DNA from 3 places in the Intrasporangium sp. Soil_C_50 genome. Region 1 is predicted to be linked to each of the others. Evidence: predicted binding sites of a transcription regulator. Region 1 holds the regulator's gene; each other region holds the start of a gene.
The links. The regulator LexA, encoded in region 1, represses DNA repair genes until DNA is damaged. The targets are predictions, from matches to a motif close to TCGAACANNTGTTCGA.
Positions count from the first base shown of each region.

Region 2: the regulator LexA is predicted to act here: its motif matches at 1,869-1,884, upstream of AC3A5R_RS21920 (HNH endonuclease signature motif containing protein).
Region 3: the regulator LexA is predicted to act here: its motif matches at 2,516-2,531, upstream of recA (recombinase RecA).

Region 1 covers NZ_JBDGKB010000017.1:41,042-45,164, reverse strand. The annotation lists gene AC3A5R_RS21400 (PKD domain-containing protein) at 1-386, shown strand, start outside; gene AC3A5R_RS21395 (hypothetical protein) at 402-1,307, opposite strand; gene lexA (transcriptional repressor LexA) at 1,430-2,137, opposite strand; gene AC3A5R_RS21385 (LysM peptidoglycan-binding domain-containing protein) at 2,365-2,778, shown strand; gene AC3A5R_RS21380 (hypothetical protein) at 3,048-3,353, shown strand; gene AC3A5R_RS21375 (alpha/beta hydrolase) at 3,353-4,123, shown strand, end outside.
Region 2 covers NZ_JBDGKB010000019.1:10,061-14,183, forward strand. The annotation lists gene AC3A5R_RS21915 (hypothetical protein) at 1-221, opposite strand, end outside; gene AC3A5R_RS21920 (HNH endonuclease signature motif containing protein) at 383-1,861, opposite strand; gene AC3A5R_RS21925 (DUF389 domain-containing protein) at 1,963-2,946, opposite strand; gene AC3A5R_RS21930 (ArsR/SmtB family transcription factor) at 3,033-3,413, shown strand; gene AC3A5R_RS21935 (cation diffusion facilitator family transporter) at 3,410-4,123, shown strand, end outside.
Region 3 covers NZ_JBDGKB010000001.1:254,447-258,569, reverse strand. The annotation lists gene AC3A5R_RS01275 (mandelate racemase/muconate lactonizing enzyme family protein) at 1-303, shown strand, start outside; gene AC3A5R_RS01270 (DUF3352 domain-containing protein) at 398-2,008, opposite strand; gene AC3A5R_RS01265 (DUF3046 domain-containing protein) at 2,162-2,413, shown strand; gene recA (recombinase RecA) at 2,708-3,751, shown strand; gene AC3A5R_RS01255 (regulatory protein RecX) at 3,754-4,123, shown strand, end outside.

The DNA.
Region 1 (4,123 bases):
CGACGCTCGTCAACCTCAAGACCTTCTACAAGGTTGACTGGGCCAGTGCCGGTTTCGAGCCGGGCGAGATCGACCTCGTCGACCCGACCACGATGTTCGGCTACCGCGTCGAGATCCGGCCCAAGCTCGTCAGCTACGTCTACCGCTTCGGCGACGGCACGAGCGAGGGCCCGACCACCTCGCCGGGCGGCGTGTACCCCGACGGCGACATCATCCACACCTACCGAAAGCCGGGCACCTACACCTCGCGCGTCGACGTGACGTTCGGCGCCGACTTCCGGATCAACGGCGGGTCCTGGATCGCCATCCCCGACACGGTGACCGTCCCGCAGCCCGGCACCGCGATCACCGTCAAGGAGGCCCGAGGCGTCCTCGTCCGCAACTGACGCACCCGGAGTCGGTCACTCGGCGACGGCGTCGACCTTGCGGGCCTCGACCTCGGCGGTGTCGCGCAGGTCCCAGAGCTCCTTGGTCTGCACGATCCAGTAGGTGCAGAACAGCACGATAATGATGACTTCGCCGATGAGGATCACGTGGTCGAACCCGTGCAGCGTCAGGTGCGCCAAGACCGTGATGGTCAGCAGCACGGCGAGCGTGCCGGCGATGGCGAGGTACCAGCGCTTGTACGTCAGCGCCTCATCGGTGGAGGCGTGCCGGTCCTCGACGCGGAAGGCGCTCAGCACCATGACGGCGATGACCCCAGCGACCATCGTCGCGGCCGCCAGGCCGTGGCTCAGTGCGATGAATCGGTCGGGCAGGGCGAGGAAGAGCACGAGCTCGAAGACGATGACGGCGCTACAGGCGACGGTCAGGAGCATCGTCCGGACCGGTGGACGCTGAGCGGGGTCGGCCAGCTCGTCGCGCCGCAGCCACACCGTCACGACCAGCGCGACGAACCCGACGGCGATGAGCGACCACACGTTGTTGTTGACCGCGTCGGAGATCGCCGCCGTCGACAGCGCGAACGGGTTCGTCGACCCGGCCGTGCTGCAACGCCCATCGGGGACCGTCGGCACCATGGCGACCACGAAGGCCATGAACCCGGAGAAGTTGAGCAGCACGTCCTCGGCCGGCGAGTGCCCCTTGTAGACGACGAGCGCCGCGCCGAGCGCGAAGAGGCTGCCGACGAAGACCGTGCGGGACGGCGTGAAGTAGTACGCGCTGATCGAGCCGAGCCAGCACGTCCCGTTCGTGCCCCACCACCACTGGAGGATGACGGACAGCAGCAGCATGAGCAGCATCGCCACCATGCCGCCGCGCAGGTAGCGGTAGGTGAAGACGACGTCGCGGTCCGGACGGTCGGGCATGGCGTCCTCCTGAGGCGAGTGTGTCTCTCAGAGTGGCGAACCCGGCCGCCGGATACGTCGCGACGCGCCGCGGAACGTCCGCGGCGCGTCGGGAGGCGAGGCGTCAGAGCAGGGAGTGGGCGTCAGACGCGGCGCAGCACCGCGGTGACCTTGCCGAGGATCGTCGCGGCGTCGCCGTCGATCGGGTCGTAGGCGGCGTTGTGCGGCAGCAGCCAGACGTGGCCGTCCTTGCGCTTGAAGGTCTTGACGGTGGCCTCGTTGTCGAGCATCGCAGCCACGATGTCGCCGTTCTCGGCATTCGGCTGCTGCCGCACGACGACCCAGTCGCCATCGCAGATCGCGGCCTCGACCATGGAGTCGCCCTGGACCTTGAGCAGGAACAGCTGGCCCTCGCCGACGACCTGCCGGGGGAGCGGGAAGACGTCCTCGACGACCTCCTCGGCCGTGATCGGGACGCCCGCGGCGATCTTGCCGAGGACGGGCACGTACGAGGCCTCCGGGCGCGCGTCACCCGCCTCGGTCTCGACATCGTGCTGCTGGGAGCCGGCGGCACGACCGCGGCGCGTCGGCTCGTCGGCGCCGTCGGGCGAGACGACCTCCAGGGCGCGCGGACGGTTGGGGTCGCGCCGCAGGTAGCCCTTGCGCTCGAGTGCCGCGAGCTGGTGGCTGACGCTGGAGGGGCTCGCGAGACCCACGGCCTCGCCGATCTCGCGCATGCTCGGCGGGTAGCCACGCCTGTCGACGGAGTTGCGGATCACCTCGAGCACGCGTCGCTGCCGCATCGTCAGGCCGTCGCCCTTGTCGCGGTCGGGAAGCTCGGTCACGCCCATGGTGTCCCCTTCGTCGCCCGTCCAGAGCCCGTGATCCGGGCCGCTGCGGACCCAGTGTCAGTGGTGACTGGTGTGGTTGGTGGTGTGAGGAAAGCGTACGGGTTTCGAACACAGTTGCCAAACGCGTGTTCGATGCGTGTCTCGACTTCCTCGAACATACGTGCTACAAATCGTACAGACGTTCGATCGAACACATGTTCGCAAGGCAGCAGGAAGGGGAGGTCAGCATGAGCGTTGTCGCACTCGAGGCCGTTCGTCAGCAGCGTGAGCTGGAGTCGGGGGACTCCGTTCCGCGCTCGAGGCCGCAGCTCGTTCTCGTTCCCACCGGCCCTGACGCCGTCCGTGCCGCCCGCGCCGAGCAGGCGCCGCTGCGCCTGACGCGGTTCGGGCGGTTCGTCGTCACCCTCCTCGTCGCCGGGGTGCTCGTCGCGCTGGGCCTGGGCCTCGCCGGCCAGCTCGCCTCGGCCGCCGACGCGCCGCGGTCCATCACCGTCCAGTCGGGCCAGACGCTGTCGGGAATCGCCGCCCGCGAGCTGCCCGACCTGCCGGTCTCGGAAGGGGTCGCCGAGCTCCAGCTGGCCAACTCCCTCTCCACGTCGATGATCCACGCGGGCCAGCGTCTCGTCGTCCCGGCTCCCTGACCTCCGCTCCGCGCGCGTTCGTGTCGCGCGGATCTCCGACGGCCGCGTTGGCTCCACCTCCAGCGGCTGGCGTGCCCGGCGCTTCGACCCCGCCGGTCCGCCCGGACGCCGCACCCCCACTCCGGGGTGCGGCGTCCTGCTGTACAGGCCTGTTGGCTCGCCCTGTGGACGACCGGGTGCCGACGGCCGGCCCAGGGCGACGCCTGTGGACGGAGGAGCCCACGATCCGAAAGCCCTTCCTACGGTGAAGTTCTCAGGAAGGAGTGGGCATGCGCTACGAGGTGGACCCGGCAACAGTCGGTGACGCAGCGGCCGAGATGGGGGCCGCGCTCGCGCGGCTCGCGTCGATCCGTGCCGATGCCGCGGTGGCGGCGGTCGCCTCGGGGCTACCCGGCGGGGAGGCCGCGGCGTCGACCCCGCGTCTCGTCGAGGCGTGGCGAGACCGGTTCCGTGACGCTCGGCTCGAGCTGCTCGGTCTGGGTTCCGCGCTGGAGGCGGCGTCCACCCTGTACGAGGGCGTCGAACGGACGGCTGCGGCCACCTTCTCCGCCGAGTCCGACGGCGGTGTCCCGTGATGACGCTCGACGTCGGCCGGATCCGGTCGAGCAGACCTGAGGTGCTCCTGGCCGCGGCGAGGCGACTCGAGAGGTGCCGGCTCGACGTCGAGGCGGTCGTCATCAGGCTCTTGCGTCGGCGCACCCGGGGTTGGTCCGGTCCCGCCTCGGCGGCGGCGGCCACGAGGGCGGCTGCTCTCGTTGCCGGCCTCGGCCGGCTCGGCGCGTGCCTCGCCGCGGCGTCGATCAGCCTGAGCCAGGCCGCTACCCGCGTACGTGCCGCGCAGGACCTGCTCTCGCGGGCCGACCGGCGTGCGGCCGATGACGGCGCGTGGGTCGACCATGAGGGCACCCTCTTCCTACCGGTTCGCGCCGCCGGCCTCGACCCGGTGCTCGAGGCCCATCGGGCCCGCCGCGACGTGCTGCTGCGCGAGGAGGTGCACACCTACCTGCGGCAGGCCGTCCGTCTCGCGACCGACGTCGATGCCCGCCTGGCCGCCGACCTGCTCGCTGCGGCGCACGGTGGTTCGGCGGCAGCGCCGGTCCTCGCCGCCGGGGGAGTCCTTCCCGTGACCCCGCCGCCGGTGGTGCTCCACGACGCCAGTGGCGCCTACGCGTCCGCGGCGTGGTGGCGATGTCTCACCGACGCGGAGCGCCGGTCCGTGATCCGCGACCACCCCCAGTGGGTCGGACCGCGCGACGGCATCCCGGCCGCGGCGCGCCACGAGGCCAACCTGGCTCTCCTCGCCGAGGCCGAGCGGGCGGCGTCTGCCGCCCTGGCCGCCGAGCGT
Region 2 (4,123 bases), on a different contig from region 1:
CCGACGACGAACGGCAGCCCATTCGCCTCGAGGTCTGCCGCGGCCCGGAATGCGGCGAGCAGGGTCAGGCCTCGCTGGGCCGCGCCGATGCCCGTGCCGATGCCCGTGCCGAGATCGTGCAGGGTGACGAACCAGCGCGCGCCCTCCGAGTCGGTGACCGACCAGTGGTGGGCGCCGAATCCGACCGGGGCGTAGGCGATCTCGCGGGTGTCGATCCCCACATGGCCCGCAACGTGATCACGACGGTGCTCTCGGACACGTCGGTCGGCGGCGTCATCACGGCCCCGACGCTAGCGATCACCGCGCCCCTCCGCCACGGAACGTCCACCCGGCCGCCCGGCATTCGGGCCGACCCGTTTCCCCGTCCGGCCGGGCCTGCCCGTCAGTCTCGCGGCGGCGCTGCGCGCGTCGGGGTGAGGTCGACGAGGTGCAGGTGCAGGGTGCCGCCGGTCGGGGCGGGATAGGTACGCCCGAGACGGGGCCGTGGTCGGCGGGGCCGGGTCGACGCGCCGACGGGTCGGTCTGGCGACGGCTTTGGTGATCTGGCCGGTGGTCCGATGGGCCAGCCCTGCCGGGTCACGAACCGGAGCCCGTCTTCTCTGGTGGGGTCGCCGGTGATGGTGTAATCGCCGCGGTGGTGGCTGTCGTGGTGGAAGGTGCACAGGCACAGCAGGTTGTCCAGGTCGGTCAGCCCGCCCTCGCGCCAGTGGACGCGGTGGTGGACCTCGAGGTAGTCGGCCGAGGTGACCGGGCAGCCGGGGAACCGGCAGCCGCGGTCCCGATCGAGGACGAGGACCCGGGTGCGGTGCGGCACGACGCGGTGGGTGCGCCCGACGTTGACCGGGTGCCCGTCGGTCTCCCAGACCGGGACCAGGGTGCCGTCGCAGGTCAGGCCGTCGACGACGTGCCGGGGCAGGCGCGGGCTGCCGGTGAGCCACCCGCCGTTGGTGTCGAGGTGGACCTGAACCCGGTACCGGGCCCGCCGCGCCGACCCGCCACGCCCAGAACCGCCGCTGCCGGAGCCCGTACCGGAGGCGGGCGTGGTGCCCGCGAGGTCGAGGGAGCGGGTCGCGAGCAGCACGAGGGCATCGGCCCAGGTGATGCGGCGCGGGCCGGGTGTGGTGGCGGGGTCGGTGTACGGGTCCTGCCGGTGCTGGTCGTCGTCGCCCTCGGACGTGTGGGTGGTGTCGGTGACGGTGTGGAACAGGTGGTCCTTCGCCTCGGCCAACGCGGCCCTCACGAGCTCACCCACCTCGGCGGGCGCGTCGTACCGCAGCCGGAACCGGCCGTCCGCGTCGACGCCCATGCTCAGCGACGCCGGCTCGACCGGCTCCGGCGGGCGCGCCGGCGTCGCCTCTTCGTCGCCGTCGTCGCTGCCGCCGGTCACCTCGGCGGTCACCTCGGCGGTCACCTCGGCGGTCACCTCGGCGGGTAGCAGCCGGCCCTCCTCGTCGAAGGTCCGCGGCTCGAGGGTGAAGTCGTACCGGGCCACCGAGCGCTGCAGCTGCGGCACCGTCGCGTGCTGGGCGAACTCGGCCACCGTGGCATCGAACACGGCCGGCGCGTGCCGGGCCACGACGGCGGCCTGGTCCAGGCTGATCCGCCCGTCCCGCAACGCCGCCGCCGTCTGCGGCAGCTCCTCGGCCCGGCGGGCCGTCAGCACCACCGCCGCCGCGTGCCCCCGCGACAAACCCGCGCGGACCACGAGCCAGTGCTCCGGCGACCGGATCCCGGCCGCCTGCCACGACCCCTCAGAAAGTGCCACCGCCACCGCATCCACAAGTCGGCCGTGGGCGTCGTGCAGGTCGGCAGCCAGGGACGCGACGAGGTCCCAGTCCTGCTCGATCACTGCCTGCGACATGCCCCTATCGTACAGGTGTTCGAACAGTAGGGAAAGGCCTGCCCACAGCCAATTCGGTTCAGCCACAGATCATTTCGTCCCGTAAGCCTGCACCCGAGACTTCAGTGGCGGGGCCGGGGCGGCTCGGCGTGCACCCGCCGGCTCAACCGCGAGTGCGACCGCGGAGCGGGCACCCGCGACCACACGGCGCGCTGCAGTGCGAGCGTCCCCCACCCGGCCAGGGCCATCCCGACGAGGTTGACGACGAGCTGCAGGCCGCTGCCACGCACCTCGGTCCACGCCCCGAAGGCGAGGCCGAGCCCGACGTTGCCCGCGGCCGGGATCGTCGTGACCGAGATGAAGACGCCGCTGAGGCCGCCGACCTTGGCCGAGGTCAGCGACAGCACGCCCGCCGCGGCGGCGAGCAGCGCGACGATGAACGACCACTTGTCGGGCGTGTAGATGAACCCGGTGGCCGGTCGCGATCCGGTGATGTCGTCGAGGGTCACCCAGCCGAGGGCTCGGCCGACCAGCCCGGCCAGGCACGTCACGAGGATCGCCACCCCGAACCCGACGACGAGCGCCCGCGCCGCGACCGCGAAGAGCAGGGCGCGCCGCCGCACCAGGGCGACACCGAGCGCCGCGATGGCCCCGAACTCGGGCCCGAGCACCATGGCGCCGATGACGAGGATCTGCGAGTCGAGGACGATGGCGATCCCGGCGATGAGCGTCGCGAGCGACATGAACGACAGGAACGTCCAGTTCAGCTCGCTGTCCTCGTAGGAGCGCTGCGCGACCTCGGCCCAGACGACGGCGTCGGCGCTGCTGCCGGGCGTCTCCTCGTCGGCCTCGAAGCCGGCCCGCGACACCCACGTGCCCACGGGTTCGAGCTGGAGCGTCCCCTCCTCGTGGACGCCGAGGGCGCGCAGGCGCTCGACGAGGTCGTTGGCCCCCTCGCGCGCGACGTCGGCGTGCACGACGTCGCCCGACGGACGCAGGGCGGCCCCGCGGTGCACGACGAGCGTGCTCACGGCCGTCGAGTCGGTGAGCATGGCCGTCACGTCGTCGGTCAGGGCGCCCGGCACCGTCACCGTGAGTCTCAGCATGGCCGACAGTCTGCCGGGCGGTTGACACCGGGGCGCGCCGCCGACGACAGTGACATCTGAACATCCGGTCAGATGAGAGGACCACCGTGTCGACCGTCACCGGCCTGGACGCCTGCACCAGCCCGTGCGTGCACCCCGAGAAGGTCGCGCTCGCCTCCGAGCACGCCCCGGACGCCGACGAGCTGGCCCGCGTCACCAGCGTCTTCAAGCTGCTCGGCGACCCGACGCGCGCCCGCCTCCTCTATGCCCTCCTCGAGGCCGGCGAGCTCTGCGTCTGCGACCTCGCCGCGGCCACCGCCACCGCGGAGACGACCATCTCGCAGGCGCTGCGCCTGCTCCGCGCGTCGGGCGTCGTCGCCGGCCGGCGCGAGGGCCGCAACGTCTTCTACCGCCTCTCCGACGCGCACGTACGCCTCCTGCTCGACGTCACCCGCGAGCACGCCCTCCACGACGGCGGGTCCCGATGAGCCACAGCCACTCCCACGGCGCCGGGAGCATCGCAGGGGCGCACGGCCACGCGGGCGGACGCCACCGCTGGCGCCTCGCCGTCGCCTTCGCCCTCGTCGGCGCCTTCTTCGTCGTCGAGCTCGTCGCGGCCCTCGTGTCCGGGTCGCTCGCGCTGCTCTCCGACGCGGGGCACATGGCCGCCGACGTCGTGACGCTCGGGGCCGCTCTCGTCGCGACGCGCATCGCCACCCGGGCCGACACCACCGGACGCCGCACCTTCGGCTCGTACCGGGCCGAGGTGTTCGCGTCGGGCCTGGCCGTGCTCCTCATGCTCGGGGTGTCGGTCTACATCGTCGTCGAGGCGGTCGGGCGCATCGGCGCGTCGCCCGAGATCGCGTCGGGCACCATGCTCGTCGTCGGCCTCCTCGGCCTCGTCGTCAACGTCGTCGCGCTGCTCATGCTCCGCGGTGGCGCGGGCGAGAGCCTCAACGTCAAGGGCGCCTACCTCGAGGTCGTCGCCGACGCCGTCGGGTCGATCGGCGTCGTCGCCGCGGCCCTGCTCGTGCGCGCCACCGGGAGCGCCTGGTGGGACACCGGCATCGCGCTCGCCATCGCCGTCTTCGTCGCGGTCCGCGCCGTCGGCCTCGGCCGCGAGGTCGTCGCCGTGCTCGGGCAGCACGCCCCCGCCGGCATCGAGCCGGACGACCTCGCCGACGCGCTCGCCGGAGTC
Region 3 (4,123 bases), on a different contig from region 1:
GCCGACCTGGTCAACGTCAAGCTCGCCAAGTGCGGCTCGCTCGCGGTGGGTCGCGACCTGCTGCGCCGCGCGCACGACGCGGGCCTACGCACCATCGTCGGCTCGATGATGGAGTCGCACGTGGGGGTCGGTGCTGCCGCCGCTCTCGTGGCTGCCGAGCCGACGACGGAGGTCAGCGACCTCGACGCCGCCTGGTGGTCGGTCGCCTCACCCGTCGACGGCGGGATCGACTACTCGGGCAACGAGATCCGCCTGCCCTCGGGTGCTGGTTTCGGGGTCACGGCGATCGCTGCGGACGTCTGACGCGTCGAGCACGACGAAGGGCCCCGCCGAGGCGGGGCCCTTCGCACGCCCGGGACCGGGCGTGGGATGTGCAGGTCGTGCGGGTGCTCCGGCGTCAGTTGCCGAGGACGCGGAGCGTGAACGTGCCCTCGCCGGCGCCCGTCTGCGTCGCGTTGAGGCCGACGGCCTTGAGCGACTCGAGGAACGTCTTCTCCTGGCCGTGCACGCCGTCGAGGTAGAGCTTCTCGAGCTTGTCGAGGTCGAGGAACAGGGCCGCGTTGGAGCCGCTGACGTCGCCGACCGCCTGCTTGAAGGCGTCGGAGTCGCCGAGCCGGCCACCGGCCTTGAGGTCGTCCGCGTAGTCGGACATCGTCGCGACGTAGACCTTGTCGCCCTCGACGCGGTGCGTGAGGTCGACCCCGCCGCCGGCCGCCTTCAGCAGCTTGGTGATGACGGCATCGGCACGCTTGGCGTCGCTCGACACGATCTTCGCGCCGACGGCAGGGGCGGCCGACTTGAAGTCCTGGTCGGGCAGCGACAGCGTGAACGACCGGCCGAGGAGCGCCTTGAGGTCGTCGGGCAGCTTGATCCCGAGCTCCTGCTCGGCCATCGCGACGACGTCGTCCTGGCCTCCGCCGGCCATCGCACCGAGCTGCTTCTTCAGGTTCGGCCACGCGGTGTCGATGGCCTGGTCACCTCCGGAGACCTGGAGGGCGGCCATCGTGTTGGCCGGCAGGTTGGCCATCTCCGCCCCGTTGCCCTTGACGGTCTTGGAGGTGTCGCCGCCGCGGACCAGGCCGGCGAGCTCGACGTAGTCGGCGTCGAAACGCAGCGCGGCGGCGAAGCGTCCCTTCGCGTTCGCGGCGGGCACGGTCCCCAGGCCGAAGGCCGAGGCCATCCCCGAGTCGGCGCCGAGCTTCTGCAGCTCGGACATTCCCCGGCCCGTGTCCATCCAGGCCGACATGACCCCCTGCTCGCCGAGGGCGGACATGTCGCCGGTGAAGGTCGTGTTCTGGGAGAGGCTGCCCTTGGCCGTCGCCGCGAGCGTCGCGTCGCCGGCCCCCTTGGGCGTGATGATGGCGTAGCCGTCCTTCATCCGCAGGTCGCTGTCCGATCCGCTGTCGCCGCACTTCTGCAGCTTGGTCAGCGTGGTGCGAGCCGCGTCCTCGTCCTTGACCTGCACGGCCACGGCGAGGTTGGGGGTGTCCTTGGTGCCGCCGGGGCGCAGGGCGAGGCCGATGCGGTCACCGAGCCACGGGGCGATGTCGGTGTCGTAGTTGAAGGCCTTCATGCAGGCCTCGCCCGAGTCCTTGGCGGCGAGGTCCCACAGCTTCTTGCGGGGGTCGCCGCTGCCGAGCGTGTTCTGGATCTGCGGCACCTTGCCGAGGAACCGCACCGCGGCGATCTTCTGACCGGCCGAGGGGTCGATGTCGAGCCGCACGTAGGCGTAGGCGTCACCCGGAAGGACGTCGGCCGGCTGCGAGCCACCGCCGCTCAGCTGCTGCGCAGCGAAGACGCCGGCACCGCCGAGCAGCACGACGGCCGCGATGCCGCCGGCGATCAGCCCCGTGCGCCGGCCCTTGCCCGCACCGGGCGTCGACGGCTCGTCGGCGAGGGCGACGCCCTGGGCCGGGTCGGTGACCCCGGACGCGTCAGCGGCGCCGGGGTAGGAGTAGGGCTGCGGGACGCCCGCGGGGCCGGCAGGGCCGTGGGATGGATCGGACATGTGACTGGTGCTCCCCTGGAGATCGGTGTGCCGGCAGTGGCGCGGCGGAGCGACGATATCGCCTGCAGGCGACGGCCACGGCCGGGTTCGGCGAACCTGCGACGACGTCGTGACACGGCAGGTTCCCGCTGAGGTCGGTGGCAGACTGACGCGGTGCGCATGAGTCACTTCTGGACCCTGATGGATGACGAGTTCGGCGAGGGGTACGCGCGCTCGCTCGCCCGTGACCACGTCCTCGGCTCGCTCGGCGGGCGGACCGTCGACCAGGCCCTCGCCGACGGTGAGCCGCCGCGCCGCGTCTGGGAGGCGATCTGCGACGACATGGACGTGCCGGAGGCTCGGCGCCTCGGCCGCGACGAGCGGGTCGCGCGCGGCGCCCAGGGTGGTCAGGTGGCCGGGCCGTGACGCCGTCGCCATCCCGATGGGCGTCGTGGTGAGCGTCCTGACGGGTGTCATGACGGGAGTCGTGAACCGCCCGACGCGTCGACGGCGTGTCGGTGCACGACTTCGAACAGGTGTTCGGTACTGTTCTCCACAGGTCCGGTGTCGCCCCAGGCATCGTCCACAGGCCGTCTCGTGGTGAACCCCGATGTCGGCGCCGGCCCCTAACGTCTGACCCGACAACGGATCTCACGAGCGCCGTCGTACAGGGTCGAAGGCAGACGACCGCAGCGCAGACGGCAGATAGGTGGCCAGGCAATGGCATCGGTGATGGACAAGGACAAGGCCCTCGCCTCGGTGATGGGCCAGATCGAGAAGAGCTACGGCAAGGGCGCGGTGATGCGCCTCGGCGACGACGTCCGCCCGCCGATCGAGGTCATCCCCACGGGGTCGATCGCCCTCGACGTCGCGCTCGGCATCGGCGGACTGCCGCGTGGCCGTGTCGTCGAGGTCTACGGCCCGGAGTCCTCCGGCAAGACGACCGTCGCGCTCCACGCGGTCGCCAACGCACAGAAGGCGGGCGGCATCGCAGCCTTCATCGATGCGGAGCACGCGCTCGACCCCGACTACGCCAAGAAGCTCGGTGTCGACACCGATGCGCTGCTCGTGTCGCAGCCCGACACCGGTGAGCAGGCCCTCGAGATCGCCGACATGCTCATCCGCTCCGGCGCCATCGACATCATCGTCATCGACTCCGTCGCCGCCCTCGTGCCGCGCGCCGAGATCGAGGGCGAGATGGGCGACAGCCACGTCGGTCTGCAGGCCCGCCTCATGAGCCAGGCGCTGCGCAAGCTGACCGGTGCGCTCAACAACACCGGCACCACCGCGATCTTCATCAACCAGCTCCGCGAGAAGATCGGCGTCATGTTCGGCTCGCCCGAGACGACGACCGGTGGCAAGGCCCTGAAGTTCTACGCCTCGGTCCGCCTCGACGTGCGTCGCATCGAGACGCTCAAGGACGGCACCGAGCCGGTCGGCAACCGCACCCGCGTCAAGGTCGTCAAGAACAAGGTGTCGCCGCCGTTCAAGCAGGCGGAGTTCGACATCCTCTACGGCCAGGGCATCTCGCGAGAGGGCGGCCTCATCGACATGGGTGTCGAGCACGGCTTCGTCCGCAAGGCCGGCGCCTGGTACACCTACGAGGGCGACCAGCTGGGCCAGGGCAAGGAGAACGCCCGCAACTTCCTCAAGGACAACCCCGACCTCGCCGACGAGATCGAGAAGAAGGTCAAGGAGAAGCTCGGCGTCGGGCCGCGCGTCGACCAGCCCGCCGAGGGTGCGGACGTTCCCGTCGACTTCTGATCGTGGGCTCTGCAGCAGGACGCTCGGCCCGGGCGGCCGCCGTCGACCCCGTGGTCGAGGAGCGGTTGGCCCGGGCCGCGGCGATCCTTGCCGAGGCCGAGGGCCTCGCGGAGGTGCACGGCCCGGGTGGCAGTGCGTCCTGGGGCGAGCAGACCGGCTGGAGCGGTAGCGCCCCGTGGGGCACCCTGCCCTCGGCGGGCACCGACGCGGCCGGGGGCGCGCGGCCGTCGCGCCGCAACCGGTCCACGCGAGGTTCCGGAGCCGATGGTTCAGGGTTCTCACGAGGCTCCGCGGCGTCGTCTGCGCCGGGTGCAGCCGCCGGGGTCTCGGACGAGCGCCGACGGGGCAGGAGGCGCGGACAGGGCGCGGGTG